DNA from 2 places in the Vitreimonas sp. genome. Region 2 is predicted to be linked to the other one. Evidence: riboswitches for the same ligand, from Rfam matches in the RefSeq annotation. Region 2 holds a riboswitch; the other holds the start of a gene.
The links. A riboswitch is a leader RNA that binds a small molecule or an ion and turns the genes downstream of it on or off. The one in region 2 is predicted to bind cobalamin.

Region 1 (5,932 bases), on a different contig from region 2:
CAGGAGGGGGCTCGGATGCAAGTCCCAAAGCAAAAGGGCCGCTCCGAAGAGCGGCCCTTCCGTTTTTCCCCTGAAGAGAAAATTACTCGACGATCTTGGCCACGACGCCCGAGCCGACCGTGCGGCCGCCTTCGCGGATGGCGAAGCGGAGGCCTTGGTCCATGGCGATCGGGGTGATCAGCTCAACCGAGATCTTCACGTTGTCGCCCGGCATGACCATTTCGACGCCGCCCGGCAACTGAACGATGCCGGTCACGTCGGTCGTGCGGAAATAGAATTGCGGACGGTAGTTGGTGAAGAACGGCGTGTGACGGCCGCCTTCTTCCTTCGTCAGCACGTAGATTTCGGCTTCGAACTTCTTGTGCGGCGTGATCGAGCCCGGCTTGGCCAGAACCTGGCCGCGCTCAACGCCTTCACGGTCGACGCCGCGCAGCAGCGCGCCGATATTGTCGCCGGCTTGGCCCTGATCGAGCAGCTTGCGGAACATTTCGACGCCGGTGCAGGTCGTCTTGGTCGTCGGACGAATGCCGATGATTTCGATTTCGTCGCCGACCTTCACAATGCCCTTCTCGACGCGGCCCGTCACGACCGTGCCGCGGCCCGAGATCGAGAACACGTCTTCAACCGGCATCAGGAACGGCTGGTCGATCGGACGCTCCGGCTGCGGGATATAGGTGTCGACGGCGGTCATGAGCGCCATGATGGCGTCTTCGCCGATCGGGGCGTCACGGCCTTCAACCGCGGCCAGGGCCGAGCCCTTCACGATCGGAATGTCGTCGCCCGGGAATTCGTAGGACGACAGCAGTTCGCGGACTTCCATTTCGACGAGGTCGAGCAGTTCCGGGTCATCGACCATGTCGACTTTGTTCATGAACACCACCAGGGCCGGCACGCCGACCTGACGGGCGAGCAGGATGTGCTCACGCGTTTGCGGCATCGGGCCGTCGGCGGCGGACACGACCAGGATCGCGCCGTCCATCTGGGCGGCGCCGGTGATCATGTTCTTCACGTAGTCAGCGTGGCCGGGGCAATCGACGTGCGCGTAGTGACGGTCGGCCGTCTCGTATTCGACGTGCGCGGTGTTGATGGTGATGCCGCGGGCCTTCTCTTCCGGGGCGGCGTCGATATCAGCGTACGCCATAGCCTTGGCGCCGCCCTTCTTGGCCAGAACCATCGTGATGGCGGCCGTCAGCGTCGTCTTGCCGTGATCGACGTGGCCAATCGTACCGATGTTGCAGTGCGGCTTAGTCCGCTCAAACTTTTCCTTGGCCATTGTGAGGTCCTGTCTCTCCGGCGTCCAAAATGCTGATGGGCGCTAAGGCCCAGCCAAAGCGCGCGCGTAAGGTGCGCGTCTTTAGCCGCATCACCACAGGCGTCAAGCCCTCTAACGTCTTGGCGCGCCGTTCTATCGCGGTTATTGCTGCACACGCGATGGTCGTCCCGCAGGGGACGCTAAGAGGGAACGTGGTGCGGGGGCCTCCCCCAAATCCATGGCTGTGCCCGCAACTGTAAGCGGCGAGCGGTTCGCCCAACGCCACTGGCCTCATTTGGGCTGGGAAGGCGGCGAACCCGCAAAGACCCGCGAGCCAGGAGACCTGCCGCCGCACGTCGCTCGTTCGCCCGGCCGGGATCAGCCGTCGAACCGGAAGTCTCCGCAGCAGCGACGCGGGCGGCCCCGCGCGTGATCCGCGCCCCGCTTGTCGCTGTTCGACGCGCCCTTGGGGACGAGGCGTGTCTGCAAAAAGGGGACGCACCTATGCGCCTTTATCTCACCAAGGCCGCCCTGTTGGCGGCCGCCTCGCTCGCCGCCCAGCCCGCCTTCGCCCAGGAGAGCGACGACCTCATCGTCGTCACCGGCGCCCCCGCGCCGATCGCGATCGAAAACCTCCCGGCGGCCGCCGTCGTCATCGATGTGGACGACGCCCGCGTCCGCGGCGATATCTCGCTCGATCAAGCGCTGGCCGACGTGCCCGGACTTCAAGTCCCGCGTAGCGGCCCGATCGGGCAACAGACATCGATCTTCAGCGGCGGCTTTGAATCGAACCACACCTTGGTTCTGTTCGATGGCGTGCGCATCGACGATCCCTCCACGCCCGAAAGCGTGTTCGACGCCGGCCAGGATACGCTGGGCGACGCGCGCAGCATCGAGATCGTGCAGGGCCCGCTCAGCGCGCTCTACGGCTCGGGCGCACTCGGCGGCGTCGTAAACATACTGCCGCGTCGCGGCGGCGAGGGCGCGCTCAATCCGCGCCTCGAAATCGCCGGCGGCTCCTTTGATACGCTGACCGCCAATGCCGGCGCCGACGGCACGCTTGACCGCTTCCGCTATGCGTTGAACGCCGAGGGCTACACCAGCGAGGGGTACGACATCGTCCCCGAACGCATCGCCACGCATGATGGTGAAAAGGACGGCGCCGACATCACCACGCTGACGGGCGTGTTCGATTACGCGCTGACGGATTCACTCGCGGTCGATCTCTTGCTGCGCCAGCGCGAAGCCCGCGTCGATTATGATCCAGGCATCTTCGGCAATATCGCCGAAAACCCAGGGTCAGAAATCCAAAGCGACACCGCGCTTTGGCGTCTCGGCGCGAGCTGGGCGCTGAGCGACGCGCTGTCGCTGCGCTTGAGTGGCGGCGCGCTCGAAACCGATCGCGTTTCATCTGATTTCGGCGTCGCTGGCGACGAATATCATGGCGATCGCGACTTCGCGGACTTCTCCGCCACCTGGTCGATCACGCCGGAATGGACATTGTTGCTCGGCGCGCAAAATGAGGACGAGAACATCGAAGCCGTCAGCTTCGGCTCACCCGTCACTGGCGAGCAGGAGCATTGGGGCGCTTATATCGCCACCCAAGGCGTGCTCGGTCCGCTCGATGTCACTGCCGCTATTCGCCAAGATGATTTCGACGGCTTCGGCGAAGAATTCACCTGGCGCGCCGGCGCGGCCTATCCGATCGGCGAGGCCGCGCGCCTCTATGCATCCTACGGCACATCTTATCGCGCCCCGTCCTTGTTCGAACGCTTCGTGCCCTTCTACGGCAACGCGGCGCTTGATCCGGAGCGCGCCGAGACTTGGGAAATCGGCGGCGACGCGCGCTTTGCGCTGTTCGGCCAAACGGAGGGGCTCGAACTCGGCGCGCTCTATCGCGCGAGCGAGATCGAGGATCTAATCGGCTTCGCCGGCTTTGCCTACGGCAATGTCGACCGCGCCGAGATCGCGTACGCCGAAGCGCGCATCGCGTTGCGTCCGACCGATTGGCTCACCGCGCGCGCAAGCTACGCCAACACCGACGCGGTCAACGCCGCCACCGGCGTTGCACTGGCGCGTCGCCCGGAGGAGTCCTGGAGTGCAACGCTCGCCGCCGAGCGCGGCGCCTTCAGCGGTCAAATCTCCTGGCGCCAGATCGGTTCGCGCCTGGACACGACGTACGATGATTTCGGGTTCTGGGCCGGCACGGCCGAAGTCGAATCTTATGACATCTTACGTGCGTCCGCCGCGTGGGCCGTCAATGACGAGGTGAAGCTCTACATCGCCGCCGACAATGTGCTCGACGAAACCTATGAACCAGTCAACGGCTTCGCCGGCGCGCCAGCGAGTCTCCTCGTCGGCATCCGCGTGACGCCCTAAGCGCCACTGGAAAGGGCCGCTGTCGCAGCGGCCCTTTTTTGTTTATCACGGTCACATCCGCTCGCCGGGCAATTTGCCGGCCTGCTTGACCCACGCAATGAATTGCTTCTCGTCCAATTCGTCGCCTTCGTGGATGTCGAGATAGCGCACCTTCTTCTGCTTCGACGCGCCTGGCGGCATGGGATCAAGCGATGCGCCGTCAAAGAAGGCGATTTTCACGTAGCGCGTAAACACGTGCAGGCTCAAAAACCAACGCCCCTCCTCCACGCCATAGAACGGCGAATTCCACTTCACCGCCTTCTTCACGCCCGGCAACGCCCGCACGATCAGCGCATCGATCCGTTTGCCGACCGCACTCTTCCAGCCCGGCATCGCCGCGATGTACGCCTGCACAGGCTCGTCGCCATAGCCTTTGGCGATCTGAGGATTGCCGCCAGAAAGCAGCTTGGGCGCGGGTGACTTCTTCGCGGCAATTTTACGCGGCGTCGCGGCTTTCTTCTTCGCGGTCTTCTTGGTCTTCGCCATCGCGTGCGTGCTCCTAGCCGCTCACGCGCCGCAATTTGGCGACATAGGGCAGGGCAAACAGATAGAGCCCGCTAAACAACAGCAGGAAGAGTGGGATCAGCGCCAGCAGATAGATCCAGTACGCCGGCTCACCGTCGCTCGTGAAAATGACGACCGTATTGACGATCACGCCCAGCGTGAACGCGATCGACACCCAACGGTGAAATTGTCGAATCCATTTGCTCATCGCCCTACTCCGCTTGCGCCAGAACGCCGTCGAGCTTGTCGAAGAATTGCTTCCAGCCGGCATGCGCGCCGCCAAAGGCTTGCTTCTGATCTGAACGGAACCCCGCCTGCTCCATACGCAGATGCGTGCCCGTGCGCGTCGGCGTGAGCGTAAACGTCACCGTGCTTTGCAGCGCGTAAGCGGCGTCCTCGTGTTCGAAATTCCACGTATAGGCGAGCGTCTTGTGCGGCTCGATCTCCAGCACTTCGCAATCCAGCACTCCGCCCCACTCGCCACGCAGCGTGAAGCGGTGGCCGAGTTCAAGCTTGAAGTCGTTCTTCATCAGCCATTCGGAGATCAAATGCGGCTGCGTCAGCGCGCGCCACAGCTTCTCGGGCGGATGCGCGAACTCGCGCTCGATGGTGACGGTTTTTGTCTCGCTCATTGGTCCATCCTCTTGAGCAAATTATCGAGTTGATCGAAGCGGCCTTCCCAGAAGCCGGCCATTTCGCGGGTCCAATCGACCAGCGGCGCGAGCGCTGCGGGGGTCGCGCTGTAATGCGTCTGACGACCCTCATGCCGGTCGCGCACCAGACCAGCTTGCTTGAGCACGCCCAAATGCTTGGACACGGCCGGCTGCGAAACGCCCGCCTGTGCTGTGAGCGCCCCCACACTCTGTTCTCCGTCCCGACACAAGCGCTCAAACAACGCCCGGCGGGTCGGGTCGGCGAGGGTGCGAAACAGGATGTCGTGGTCGGTCCGATTCATAACTCACCAGCTATGAGCCACTCATAACTGCAGAGCTATATGTCGTCAACCAGGAACCCGGAATGAGGGGTTCGCCACGCTAATCCAGCGCCGAAGCTGGCGAATTGCCGGACGTTCCATGGCTGGCCGCCGTTTCAATTCAACCGGTCCAGGCAGAGCCGATACTGGGGCGCATGAAGCCAGCCCTCCCTCCAACCCCAATCCGAGCGTTCACACTCGCCAGGTTCGTCACCTGGGCGCGCCGCGCTCTGATTTTGGTTTGGAGCGTCTTGCTGGAGCAGGAGGTGCTGCTGGCGCACAGCCGCGACTTGCAGATCGTCGCGCGTCGGCATTTGCACGCCCTCACGATCTTTGTCGCGCAGCTCATATTTCTGCGCGCTACGCGGAACCTCCATCTGCGATCCAAAAGCCAGACCATGCGCTTCACCGGTCGCAAACCCCCGAGCCCGGGCCGCATCTTGCGCGCCTTGATGGGCTCAGCCTTCCGCAAATCGCTGCGCCACGCCAATTTGCGTGTGTGGCTCGCCACACTCGTACATGCGCTGGCTCATATCGGGGACAGCGCCGCCGCGCTGACGCCGCGCCTCAAGCGCAATCTCTCGCGCATGTTCGCGATCGCGCCGGCGCGCGAATATGCGCCCTGCGTTCTGCCGCCTGCGATCCTCCACGCAATCACGTCCGCCGACACGTCCTGAGCGCGGGCGTCCGCGTCTCTCCATGTTCTCGCGCCGCGCCAAGCCTCGCTTGGCGTGGGCGCCGGCGCACGTCGCAGCTCTGCTGACATCGCCCCACAGCGGGCCTAG
Region 2 (5,932 bases):
GATGGGCCTCATCCTCGAAGATTACGGCTACGAAGTTCTGACCGACATCCTGGGTGATGAAGATCACCTCGGCGACATGGACTTCAAAGTCGCCGGCACGGCCAAGGGCATCACCTCGCTGCAGATGGACATCAAGGTCGCCGGCATCACGCAGGAGATCATGCAGGTGGCGCTGGATCGTGCGCACGCCGGCCGTATGCACATCCTCGGCGAAATGGCCAAGGCCATGGACGCGCCGCGCGGTGAAGTTGGCAAGAACGCGCCGCGTATCGAGCAGATCAAGATCCCGGTCGACAAGATCCGCGACGTGATCGGCACCGGCGGCAAGGTCATCCGCGAAATCGTGGAAAAGACCGGCGCCAAGGTGAACGTCGAAGACGACGGCACGGTGAAGGTCGCATCGGCCAATGCCGACTCGATCGAAGCCGCCATCAAGTGGATCAAGTCGCTGACGTCCGAACCGGAAGTCGGCCAGATCTACGAAGGCAAGGTCGTGAAGGTGATGGAATTCGGCGCCTTCGTGAACTTCTTCGGCGCCAAGGACGGCCTCGTTCACGTCTCCCAACTCGCGCGTGAGCGCGTGGAAAAGCCGGGCGACGTCGTGAAGGAAGGCGACACCGTGAAGGTGAAGCTCTTGGGCTTCGACGATCGCGGCAAGGTGCGCCTCTCGATGAAGGTCGTCGACCAAGCCACCGGCGCTGACCTCACCGCCGAGCTCGGCGAAGAGGCCGAAGACAAAGGCCCGCGCGGCGATCGTGGTGAGCGCGGCGACCGCGGCCCGCGTCGCGACCGCGGCGATCGTGATCGCCGTCCGCGCCGCGAAAGCTCGGGCGACTAAGCCTCAAGCGAAAACGCAATACGAAAGCCCGTCGCGCAAGCGGCGGGCTTTTTTGTTTTTGGCGCCGCGCGGATTTGGATACATGGGCAAAATCGGGAGCGGCACATGGATTGGACGCAAGTTGGAGTAGCCGGCGTTGCTGGTGGGCTTTCGGCGTTGCTTGGCTCGTTGATAGGCGCGCTCGTTGACAGAGCCCTGAAGCCAGAGTCGGCTGGTTGGCGCGCTAGTAGGTGGCTGCCAATCGCCTTTGCCATTGTCGGTGCGCAAGTCGCAGGTGCCGTCTTTAGCAGTTACCAGTCGTCACCCTCACGCGTGGAGGCTGAAATGTTGAGTGACGAGAGAATAGGCGCTCTTGCGTCAGCGTGGCGCGATGCGGAGCCAGAGACGTTTTCGAGGTTCATCGACGGCGTTTCAAGGGCGCTCCGCGAGGGGCAGAGCCGTGATGAGGCGGTGAACGACCTTCGAGTGGGCCTATTGGGCGCCGCCACCGGACGCGTGAGATATCTGGATGACGCCAGCGCAGTCGAAACCGCAAGAATTGCACGCGATGAATATGCGGAGCTGGCGGCGTCGCGACCACAGATATGTCATCCGATGTTCAATGGTGGTGCGTTTGGCGATGTCACGCCGTATTTGAGCGAGCCATTGTTGCGGCGCGAGTTGGATGTGTTGACGGAAGCCTTTCGCGCAGACACCTCAATCGAACGACGTACGCTTACCGGCGCGGAGTTGGAGATCGCGATTGGTCGGGCGCTGGATGGCGTGCGACACAACGTTGGCGACGATGTCGGCCTCTTAGCGCCATCCGCTTCGCTAGTTGGTCGAGAAGCTCAGTATTGCAGAGCCGTAGCAAGTTTTTTCGCAAGCGTCGCAGCGATGCCGGAATCGGAGGCCGCAGCTCTCATGCGGGGCCTTCGAACCCTTCAATAGCTTTTGGTTGACAATGCGCGCGAACTTCGCACGAGGGCGGGCGTAGGCGCTCCGAATAGCCATTCTTGGTCACAAAGCGGACCGGATTCGCGCTAAGCTCATGCCATGTCCGCGCTCATTATCGTCGCGCGCTTCGCCTCGCGGCCGGAAGCGATTATCGCGCAATCGCTGCTGCGCAGCGAAGGCATCGAGACGCTGATGCCGGATTTCAACGTGCTCATGGCGGATTTCGACCCGAGCATGATGGAGCACGGCTGGCGTCTGCTGGGGCGGGAGGAAGACGCAGCCCAGATCGAGGCGATCCTGCGCGATGCGCAATTACCGGACGAGGGGTAGGCATTTGCCACGTGAGCGCCGGTCCTGTATCGACACAGGGTCGGTTCCCTCAGCGGGGATCAAAAGGGAACGCGGTGCAAATCCGCGGCTGCGCCCGCAGCTGTAAGCGGCGAGTTCGAGGCCAAAACCACTGGCGATCCGGTCAAAGGATCACCGGGAAGGGGCCAAAGAACAACGACCCGCGAAGCCAGAAGACCTGCCGACATGAAAGCTCTTGGTCCGGGATGGGGCCGAAGGAGGTCATGTGCGTTGGGTTCTCTGCGCGTTAGCGCTTGTTTGTGCGTGGCCCGCCGCGGCCGAACCGCGTCGCATTGTGTCGCTGGATTATTGCGCCGACCAATTCGTGCTGGCGCTCGCCGATCGCGATCAGATCGCGGCGCTCTCGCGCGGCTCGCAGCGTGACGATTCCTATTTCCGCGCCCGCGCCCACGGCATTCGCCAAACGCGCGGCACGCTTGAAGAAGTGCTGGCGCTGCGTCCCGATCTCGTCGTCCGAAATTGGGGCGGGCCGTGGGACGCCGAGCAAGTTTATGCGCGCTTCGGCATTCCTGTGCTCCAAGTCGGCGACACGCCCACCTTCGCGCAAGCCCGCGAAGATGTGATCGGCGCCGCCCGCGCGTTCGGGCATGCGGATCGCGGCCAGGTCATCGCGCGCGATCTCGATATTCGACTCGCGCGTCTGCAAGTCCACGCGCCGCGCCAACGCCCACCCGTGATGTATCTCTCTTCGTACGGCGGCGTGCCGGGCTCGGGCGTGTTGATGGATGATGTGATCCGAAGCGCGGGCGGTCGCAACGTGCGCACGGACGCCAGCTGGACCGTGCTGCCGCTTGAGCGCATGATCACGACGCCGCCCGCTTTGATCGCGTTGGGCTTCTTCGATACCGGCCGCAGCGCTGTGAACGCCTGGTCGCCCGCGCGTCATCCGGCCGTGCAACGCGCGCTCGCGGAGGCGCGCACGATCGATCTGCCGGCTGCCGCGATTTCGTGCGAAGCCTGGTACGCGATCGATGCGGCTGAAGCGATCGCCGCCGCCTTGCGCACGCCATGAGCGCGGCGCTTCGCACAAATCTTGCGCTCGTCGCATTGAGTCTCGCGGCGCTGTTCGCGGCCCTTTGGCTGGGGCCGACGCCGCTCGCCACGCCATTCGCCGACGATGAAGCCACGCGCACGATCATTTGGGACATTCGCTTGCCACGCGCGCTCGCGGCTTGGCTGGTCGGCGCCGCGCTCGGCTTGGCAGGCGCTGCTTTGCAGGGTTTGCTGCGCAATCCGTTGGCCGATGCCGGCGTGCTCGGCCTATCAGGATTTGCCGCGCTCGGCGCTGTGATTGCGTTCGCCTTCGGCTTCGCCACGTTCGCGCCGGCGCTCGCGGTGCTGTTTGCGCTTGGCGCGTCGCTTGTTGTGGTCGCTATGGGTTGGGCGGCGCGAGGCCCGGCGAGTTTGGCTTTGATTGGCGTGGGCCTTTCCAGTTTCGCGGGTGGGCTCATTGCGCTGGCCTTGAACCTTGCCCCCAATCCCGGCGCGCTGGCGGACTTGGTGAATTGGACGCTCGGCTCGGTTGAAGCCCGCTCCTATGAACATGTCGCGCTCGTCGGCGTGCTCTTCCTCATCGGCGCCGGCTTCATCTTCGCCGCCGCACGTGGGCTGCAAGCTTTGACGCTTGGCGAAGAAGCCGCCGCGGCGATCGGCGCCAATATCACGCGAACCCGCAGCCTCGTTGTGCTCGGCGCCGCCGCTTGCACTGGCGGCGCAACGGCCGTGGCGGGGATTATCGGCTTCGTCGGCATCGCCGCGCCGCATTTTGTCCGCGCTGTCGCCGGTCACGATCCGGCCCGCTTGCTTTTGCCGAGCGCCTTGGCCGGGGGCGTCATGTTGGTCTGCGCGGATATCGCAGTGCGCCTCTTGCCAACGGATACGGAACTTAAGCTCGGCGTCGCCGCGGCGCTGATCGGCGGACCAGTGTTCGCGCTGATCGCCGCGCGTCTTGCGTCGCGGGGAGGCGATGGATGAGCGCGCTGCTGGAGCTCGACAAGATCAGCGTGAAATTGCGTGCAACGCACGCGCTGAACGGCGTATCGCTCAGAGTGCAGCGTGGCGAAATCATTGCGCTGCTCGGTCCAAACGGCGCGGGCAAAACGACGCTGATGCGCGCCGCGCTGGGGCTGATACCAGCCGCAGGCGCACGCGCGTTGGGCGGCGCCGATCCCGCGAAACTCACCAATCGCGAACGGGCCCTGCGCGTCGCCTATCTGCCGCAACGGCCGCAATCGATCTGGCCGATCAGTGTGGAAGCCTTGGTCGCGCTCGGGCGTTTCGCGCATGGCGCCGCGCCCGATCGATTGGGCGCGGAAGATCAAGAAGCTGTCGATGCGGCGATCGAAGCGTGTGGATTGAACACGCTTCGTGCGCGCGGCATGGATGAAATCTCCGGCGGCGAAAAAGCGCGTGCGCACTTGGCGCGGGCCCTGGCGCAGCATGCCCCTTTGTTGATGCTGGACGAACCCAGTGCGGGGCTCGATCCGGCGCAAGCACTGGCGGTGGCCGAAATTCTTCGCGCGCATGCCGCGAAGAATGGGGCTGTTGTGTTTTCGACTCATGACATCGGACTCGCCGCAAGCGTCGCGCGCCGCGTGGTGCTCATGCATGAGGGACGCGTGCTGACCGAAGGCGAGCCAGAGAAGGCGCTGACACGCGACGCGCTGGAAGCGGCTTATGGCAGGCCGGGTCGGCTCGAACGCATTGGCGAATCTTACGTCGCGCTGTTCCGCTAGAGCTTGAACGCGCCGGCTTGGATTTGCGCGTACAGCTCCGGCGTGACGCGGACATAGTCCTGCAGTTCCGGGTGATCGAACCAGATTTCGTGTTCGCTTTTGTGCGGATCGAAGCCATCGCGCACGAGATCGACCTTGCGATACTTGAATGTGCCTGTGGTTTCGATCGCAGGCTGGATGCGGATGAAGATCGGACGCGCATAGGCCGGTAATTCGCGCGCGAGGAAGCCACGGAGATTGCCAAGCTCAAAGCCTTCGCCGGGCGTGATGGCCGCCATGCCGGCGCGGCCGTCGAGCTTGCCGACGGCGACGCCATAGACGTTCGCTTCCTCGACCCCTTTGAAGCGCGCGATCACTTGCGCCACTTCGGTGGTGGAGACGTTTTCGCCCTTCCAGCGGAAGGTGTCGCCGATGCGATCGACGAAGTAGAAATAGCCGTCCTTATCCTGACGCATCAGATCGCCGGTGCGGAACCAAGCGTCGCCCTTTTCCATGACGTCGCGCAGGATTTTCTTTTCTGACGCGGCTTTGTCGGCATAGCCCGTGTAATTGTGGCGGGCGTCATCCTTAATCAGCCCGACGGCTTCTCCGGGCTCGCCGAGATCGGCGAGCACGCAGAGGCCGTTTGCGTCACGCACCGGCATTTCAGCTTCGACGTCGAATTTGACAAGACGCACCGCGAAATTGCGCTTCAGATAAGGCGGCACCCGGCCAATGGCGCCGGCATGACCGTCGAAATTGAACATCGACACGTTGCCTTCGGTCGAGCCGTAGAATTCGAGAATGCGCGGCACGTTGAAGCGTTGTTGGAACTCGGTCCACACTTCCGGACGCAGACCATTTCCGAAACCCAGGCGTAGGCGATGCGCACGCTCTTTCGGATGCGCATCGGCGTTCACCAGATAGCGGCATAGCTCGCCAATATAGACGAACATGGTGCATGCATTATCGGCGACGTCGTCCCAGAAATGCGTCGTCGAGAATTTGCGCCGCAGCACTACCGTGCCGCCCTTCAGCAAGGCCGCGCCCACGCCGCAAAGCCCGCCCGTGGCGT

Region 1: linked by a shared signal. The riboswitch ahead of VF769_RS02685 (TonB-dependent receptor plug domain-containing protein) and the one ahead of VF769_RS16170 (ABC transporter substrate-binding protein) in region 2 are both predicted to bind cobalamin.

The regions. Positions count from the first base shown of each region.
Region 1 is NZ_DASVYD010000014.1:111,249-117,180, forward strand. It holds gene tuf (elongation factor Tu) at 83-1,273, opposite strand; cobalamin riboswitch at 1,416-1,617, shown strand; gene VF769_RS02685 (TonB-dependent receptor plug domain-containing protein) at 1,757-3,631, shown strand; gene VF769_RS02690 (DUF1801 domain-containing protein) at 3,683-4,156, opposite strand; gene VF769_RS02695 (hypothetical protein) at 4,170-4,382, opposite strand; gene VF769_RS02700 (SRPBCC domain-containing protein) at 4,387-4,806, opposite strand; gene VF769_RS02705 (metalloregulator ArsR/SmtB family transcription factor) at 4,803-5,129, opposite strand; gene VF769_RS02710 (hypothetical protein) at 5,303-5,824, shown strand.
Region 2 is NZ_DASVYD010000069.1:4,264-10,195, reverse strand. It holds gene pnp (polyribonucleotide nucleotidyltransferase) at 1-838, shown strand, start outside; gene VF769_RS16180 (hypothetical protein) at 1,289-1,768, shown strand; gene VF769_RS16175 (hypothetical protein) at 1,874-2,104, shown strand; cobalamin riboswitch at 2,129-2,322, shown strand; gene VF769_RS16170 (ABC transporter substrate-binding protein) at 2,349-3,155, shown strand; gene VF769_RS16165 (iron ABC transporter permease) at 3,152-4,117, shown strand; gene VF769_RS16160 (ABC transporter ATP-binding protein) at 4,114-4,878, shown strand; gene VF769_RS16155 (long-chain-acyl-CoA synthetase) at 4,875-5,932, opposite strand, start outside.